One region of the Aminobacter sp. DSM 101952 genome, then DNA from elsewhere that is predicted to be linked to it. Evidence: riboswitches for the same ligand, from Rfam matches in the RefSeq annotation. Region 1 holds a riboswitch; the other holds the start of a gene.
What was found. Region 1 has a riboswitch for S-adenosylmethionine ahead of ASC75_RS04760 (O-succinylhomoserine sulfhydrylase). Riboswitches for the same ligand answer to the same signal wherever they lie in the genome.

Region 1 (3,272 bases):
GCTGCTTGCGCTCGTCGGTGATGGTCATCGAGGCGACGATGGCGTCGAACTTGCCGCCCTGGAGCGCCGGGATGATACCATCCCAATCCTGGGCAACCAGTTCGCACTCGACCTTCATCTGGGCGCACAGCGCATTGGCGATGTCGACGTCGAAGCCGGCCAGCTTGCCGTCGGCGGTGACGGTGTTGAAGGGCGGATAGGCGCCTTCGGTGCCGATCTTGAGCTTCTCCTGCGCGGAAGCTCCGCCAAGGGTCAACAAGAGCGCTGCGAGCGAGGCTGCGCAAGCGAACTTCCGGGTAATCTGCATGATCCTCTCCATTTGACGGGCGCTCTTCCCGGGCGTCCCTGGTCCAGCCAAGCACAATGGCTGTAAATGGACAAGCAAACTAACGGCCAGGCGGCGCTGACCAAAGGTCAGCCCATGCGGAAGTGCTTGGAGAGTTTCAGGCCCTGCGCCTGGTAGTTGGAGCCGAGGTCGGTGCCGTAAAGCGCCTTGGGGCGCGACAGCATGTGTTCGTAGACCAGGCGACCGACGACCTGGCCGTGCTCCAGGATGAACGGCACTTCGTGGCTGCGCACTTCGAGCACGGCGCGGCTGCCGGTGCCGCCGGCGCTGGAATGGCCGAAGCCGGGATCGAAGAAGCCGGCATAGTGGACGCGGAACTCGCCGACCAGCGGGTCGAACGGCGTCATTTCGGCGGCATAGAGCGGCGGCACATGCACCGCCTCGCGCGACACCAGGATGTAGAATTCGTCGGGATCGAGCACCAGTTCGCCGGCGCCGTGGGCGTAGATCGGGTCCCAGAAGTCGACGATGTCCTGGGCCGCACGCTTGTCGACATCGACAAGGCCGGTGTGGTGCTTGCCGCGGTAGCCGACGATGCTGCCCGGCTTGCCGGCGAGGTCGATGGAAAGCGCGATGCCGCCGCCCGAGATGTTGGGCGGATCGATGGCGACCAGCCGGTCGGAGAGGTGCAGCGCATGCAGTTCGGCCTCGGACAGCAGGGCATTGCCCTTCCTGAAGCGGATCTGCGACAGGCGAGAGCCCTTGCGCACGACGATCGGGAAGGTGCGCGGGCTGACCTCGAGAAACAGCGGGCCGGCATATCCGGCGGGGATCTTGTCGAACTCCTGGCCGCGATCGGTCATCACGCGGGTGAAGATGTCGAGGCGGCCGGTCGAGCTCTTCGGATTGGCCGAGGCCGAGATTTCGGCCGGCAGGGCCAGGCTTTCGAGCAGCGGCACGATGTAGACGCAACCGGTCTCCAGGACCGCGCCTTCGCTCAGGTCGATCTCATGCAGCTTGAGGCGGTCGAGCTTGGCCGAGACCAGCGAATTGGGACCGGGCAGGAAGCTGGCGCGAACGCGAAAAGCCCTGGCGCCGAGGCGAAGATCGAGGCTGGCCGGCTGGATCTGGTCGGCATCGAGCGGCGGCGCCTTGAGCGCGCCGGAGGCGAACAGCGCCGCGATATCCTGGTCCGGAAGAATGCCCGACTGCCGCAATTGCCTCACTCCTTTACGCGCCGCCGATCCGAACGGACAGCCGAGGATCGCTGGCCCCGAAGCTCGTCCGGGGCCATATGCGTGGCCCAAGACGTTTAGTCGCCCCTGCGATTGACGCAAGCCGGCCATGGGTCTAAAGGACCTTTATCCCGTGGTGATTTGGCCGGTCGGCTTGCAGCCACGTTAAACAAGTCGCTAAAGGGCCGCGTTTGGACCGGTTTGCGACTTTTCGCGACCGGTTTTTTTGTATCTGGATTTAGGCTCATGACCTCCGACAAGCGCAACTGGAATCCGCAGACCACCCTCGTCCATGGCGGCACGCTCCGCTCCGAATTCGGCGAAACCTCCGAAGCGATCTACCTCACCCAGGGATATGTCTATGACAGCGCCGAAAGTGCCGAAGCGCGCTTCAAAGGCGAGACCCCGGGCTTCATCTATTCGCGCTACGCCAACCCGACCGTCGACATGTTCGAAAAGCGCATGTGCGCGCTGGAAGGCGCCGAAGACGCCCGCGCCACGGCATCCGGCATGGCCGCGGTTACCGCCGCCATCCTGTGCAGCCTGAAGGCTGGCGACCACATCGTTGCCGCCCGCGCCCTGTTCGGCTCGTGCCGCTGGATCGTCGAGACGCTGGCACCACGCTATGGCATCGAAGCGACGCTGGTCGACGGCACCGTCATCGGGAACTGGGAAAAGGCCGTCCGGCCCAACACCAAGCTGTTCTTCCTGGAAAGCCCGACCAACCCGACGCTCGAGGTGATCGACATCGCCGCGGTTGCGGCACTCGCCAACTCCGTCGGCGCCCGCGTCGTCGTCGACAACGTCTTCGCCACGCCGATGCAGCAGAAGCCGCTCGAACTCGGCGCCCACATCGTCGTCTACTCCGCCACCAAGCACATCGACGGTCAGGGCCGCTGCCTCGGCGGCGTCATCCTCTCCGACAAGAAGTGGATCGACGAGAACCTGCACGACTATTTCCGCCACACCGGACCGAGCCTGTCGCCGTTTAACGCCTGGACCCTGCTCAAGGGCCTGGAAACGCTGCCGCTGCGCGTGCGCCAGCAGACCGAGGCCGCCGCCAGGATCGCCGACTTCCTGGCCGAGAGCCCGGAAGTGTCGCGCCTGATCTATCCGGGCCGCGCCGACCACCCGCAGGCCGACATCATCAAGCGCCAGATGAAGGGCGGCTCGACGTTGATCTGCTTTGACGTCAAGGGCGGCAAGAAGGCGGCCTTCGCCTTCGAGAATGCGCTCCGGATCATCCTGATCTCGAACAATCTCGGCGATTCCAAGAGCCTGATCACCCATCCGGCGACGACGACGCACAAGAACCTGACCGACGAGGCCCGCGCCGAACTCGGCATCGACGACGGCACGCTGCGCCTGTCGGTCGGCCTCGAAGACGCCGACGACCTGCTCAACGACATCGGCGATGCGCTGAAGGCGACGCGCTGACCAGAACGGCGCTCCGGCAAGCCGGAGCGCCTCCTTGGCGGCCACCACGCAGGGTGAATTCCGCCACAGCTGCATCACAATCAGCGTGAATGCGGCAAACGAGAGTTGACCCGCCGCGCCAAGCGGCGGACTCTGTCACCGTGCAGGCCAAGGAGCGCAGCATATGTATCGCGCAATCACCCGCAACATCGCGGTCGAGGTCGAGCCCTTCTATCTGGTGGACCAGTCGGAGCCATCGGAAAACCGTTATGTCTGGGGTTACCGCGTCACCATCGAGAACAACTCGGACGAATTCGTCCAGCTGTTGTCGCGCT
Region 2 (3,272 bases), on a different contig from region 1:
GTGATGCTCGGGGTCCATCGTGTCGATGTTGGAGCCGCAGCGGCGCCAGAACTCCGACAGCTTCTCCAGCGCCACCGGATCGGTATCGGGCAGCGGCGTGAAGATGCACCAGCGGTTCTCGAACAGTTCGGCGAAGCCGGCGTCGGGGCCCGACTTCTCGGTGCCAGCCAGCGGGTGGCCGGGGATGAAGTGCACGCCTTCGGGCACATGCGGGGCCATCTGCGCGATGACGGAGGCCTTGGTCGAGCCGACGTCGGTGAGGATGGCGCCCGGCTTCAGCGCCGGCGCCATGTCGATGGCCACGGCACCGGACGAGCCGACAGGCACCGAGACGATGACCAGGTCGGCATCCTTCACCGCCACCTTGGCGTCCGTCGAATAGCTGTCGCCGAGGCCGAGTTCCTCGGCGCGGGCGAGCGTCGCCGCACTGCGGGTGGAGATGGCGATGTGGCGGGCAATCCCTTCGCGGCGGATGACGCGGGCCAGCGACGAGCCGATCAGGCCGATGCCGACGAGGGCGATCTTGTCAAACAGGGGTTCGGACATTTTTCAACTTTTCAGGAATTCGGTGAGTGCGGCAATGACGCCGCGATTGGCCTCTTCAGTGCCGATGGTCATGCGCAGCGCATTGGGGAAGCCGTAGCCGGCGACCCTGCGCAGGATATACCCCCGCGCGCTGAGATACTCATCGGCGACCGCAGCCGAATGCTTGGCATCTTCCGGAAAGTGGACCAGCAAGAAGTTGCCTACCGAAGGCGTGACGCGCAAGCCCAGTGCCTCGAACTGGTTGACGAGCCATTCGGCCCACTGGGCGTTGTGGGCGATGGTGCGCTCGACATGGGCACGGTCCTCCATCGCCGCCACGCCGGCCTCGATGGCCGCCGCGTTGACGTTGAACGGGCCGCGCATGCGCTCCAGCACCTCGATGATGTGCGACGGCGCATAGACCCAGCCGACGCGCATGCCGCCAAGGCCGTGGATCTTCGAGAAGGTGCGCGTCATGACGACGTTCTCGTTGGCCGCGACCAGTTCGACGCCCGCCTCGTAGTCGTTACGACGGACATATTCGGCATAGGCGGCGTCGAGCACCAGGAGTACGTTCTTCGGCAGCGCCGCGTGCAGGCGACGCACCTCCTCGAACGGCAAGTAAGTGCCGGTCGGGTTGTTGGGGTTGGCGAGGAAGACGATCCTGGTCTTCGGCGACAGCGCGGCGATGATGTGGTCGACGCTGGCCTTCTCGGCCTCTTCCCTGGCAACGACGGGCGTGGCGCCCGCAGCCTGAATGTAGATCTTGTAGACCATGAAGCCGTGCTCGGTGTAGACGGCCTCGTCACCCGGCGACAGGTAACTCTGCGCCAGCAGGCCCAGAACTTCGTCGGAACCGTTCGAGCACAGGATGTTGGCCTGGTTGAGCCCATGGGTCGCCGCGATCGCCTGCTTCAGGCGTGAGGCCGACCCGTCGGGATAATACTCCATCTTTTCGGCGAGCTTCTTCACCGCCTCGATGGCATGGGGCGAGGCGCCCAGCGGATTTTCGTTCGACGAGAGCTTATGAACCTTGGTCACGCCTGCGGGAGCTGCGCTCTTGCCGGGTACATAGGCTGCGATGTCCATGATGCCGGCGCGGGGTTCGGGGCGAATCTGCTCAGGTGCCTTGGTCATGTCGAAAAATCCTGGATTGGCGCCTCCGGATGGAGGCCGCAGCGGGAATACCCCTAGGGGCCGCCAATGTCGAGGAAAACCGGCAAAACCGGCGGTTCTGGCTGGACCATTGGGTCACGGTTGACGCAATCCCCGCCCAGGCGTAATAGCAGGCCATGAACCCGTGGTGATTTGGCCGGTCGGCTTGCAGCCACGTTAAACAAGTCGCTAAAGGGCCGTTTGCGATCCGTAAACCGGCTGTGCGACTGCAGGCCGGTTTTTTGTTGTTTGGAGTTCGCACAGTGCCGATCAAGATCCCGGATCAGCTCCCCGCCCGTGAAGTGCTGGTGAAAGAGGGCGTCTCCGTCATGGACGAGCAGACCGCGCTCCGCCAGGACATCCGCCCACTGCAGATCGGTCTGCTCAACCTGATGCCCAACAAGGTGCGGACGGAAACCCAGATCGCCCGCCTGATCGGCGCCAGCCCGCTGCAGGTGGAGCTGACCCTGGTTCGTATCGGCACCCACAAGGCCAAGAACACCTCCGAAGACCACCTGATCAGCTTCTACCAGACCTGGGACGAGGTGAAGGACCGCAAGTTCGACGGCTTCATCATCACCGGCGCGCCGATCGAGCTGCTGCCCTTCGAGGACGTCACCTACTGGGACGAACTCAAGCAGATCATGGACTGGACGACGACCAACGTGCATTCGCCGTTCTTCATCTGCTGGGGCGCGATGGCGGCGGCATGGCATTTCCACAAGGTCCCCAAGCACACGCTGGAGCAGAAGGCCTTCGGCGTCTTCCGGCACAACAACAACGCGCCGGCGTCGCCTTATCTCGCCGGATTCTCGGACGACTTCGCCATTCCGGTGTCGCGCTGGACCGAGGTTCGTGCCACCGACATTCCCGCGGGCTCCGGCCTGGAACTGCTGATGGAATCGGAAGAGACCGGCCCGAGCCTACTGTCCGAAGAAACCGGCAACCGGCTCTACATGTTCAACCACATTGAATACGACTCGACCTCGCTGAAGGAAGAGTACGACCGCGACGTGGCCGCCGGCGTCGAGATCGCGGTGCCGCACGAATATTACCCCGACGACGACCCGCAGCGCCGGCCGCTCAACCGCTGGCGCTCGCACGCCCACCTGCTGTTCGGCAACTGGATCAACCGGGTCTACCAGACCACGGCCTACGATCTGGAAAACATCGGCAAGTAGCCTCGGAAACCGCGCCCGGCATCCGGGCGCGGTTTCCGGCAGGTGCGCGGAACCTAGTCCGCCGAAGCCCGGTGCTCGCGGAAGGCGCAGGCAAGGATGCGCAGCGCCTCGCGCGAGCGGCGGTCGGTCAGCGTCGAATGCAACACGATCTCCGACGACGGCACTCCGGGCAGGCTGAACTTGCGGCTGATCTCGATGGTGCCGGGCGGGGCCAACCTGCTGGGAAACACGGATGTCGCGAGCCCGGCCGCAACGCCTGCGGTCACCAGGGACGAACCGCCGCCGACGAAGACCTCGACCCAGGGAATGCCGGCATCGTCGAGCGTGCGCGTGGCCACGTCCCGCACGCCACAGGCCCGCGACAGGGTCGCCAGCCGGATCGGCTCGCCCTGGCGATGATGGAAGTCCGGT

Region 2: linked by a shared signal. The riboswitch ahead of metA (homoserine O-succinyltransferase) and the one ahead of ASC75_RS04760 (O-succinylhomoserine sulfhydrylase) in region 1 are both predicted to bind S-adenosylmethionine.

The regions. Positions count from the first base shown of each region.
Region 1 is NZ_LMCL01000003.1:39,812-43,083, forward strand. Features, by position in the region: gene ASC75_RS04750 (ABC transporter substrate-binding protein) at 1-307, opposite strand, end outside; gene ASC75_RS04755 (2'-deoxycytidine 5'-triphosphate deaminase) at 415-1,503, opposite strand; SAM riboswitch at 1,645-1,722, shown strand; gene ASC75_RS04760 (O-succinylhomoserine sulfhydrylase) at 1,768-2,958, shown strand; gene apaG (Co2+/Mg2+ efflux protein ApaG) at 3,122-3,272, shown strand, end outside.
Region 2 is NZ_LMCL01000008.1:39,982-43,253, forward strand. Features, by position in the region: gene ASC75_RS08710 (prephenate/arogenate dehydrogenase family protein) at 1-546, opposite strand, end outside; gene hisC (histidinol-phosphate transaminase) at 550-1,662, opposite strand; SAM riboswitch at 1,816-1,893, shown strand; gene metA (homoserine O-succinyltransferase) at 1,944-2,861, shown strand; gene ASC75_RS08725 (LysR family transcriptional regulator) at 2,915-3,272, opposite strand, start outside.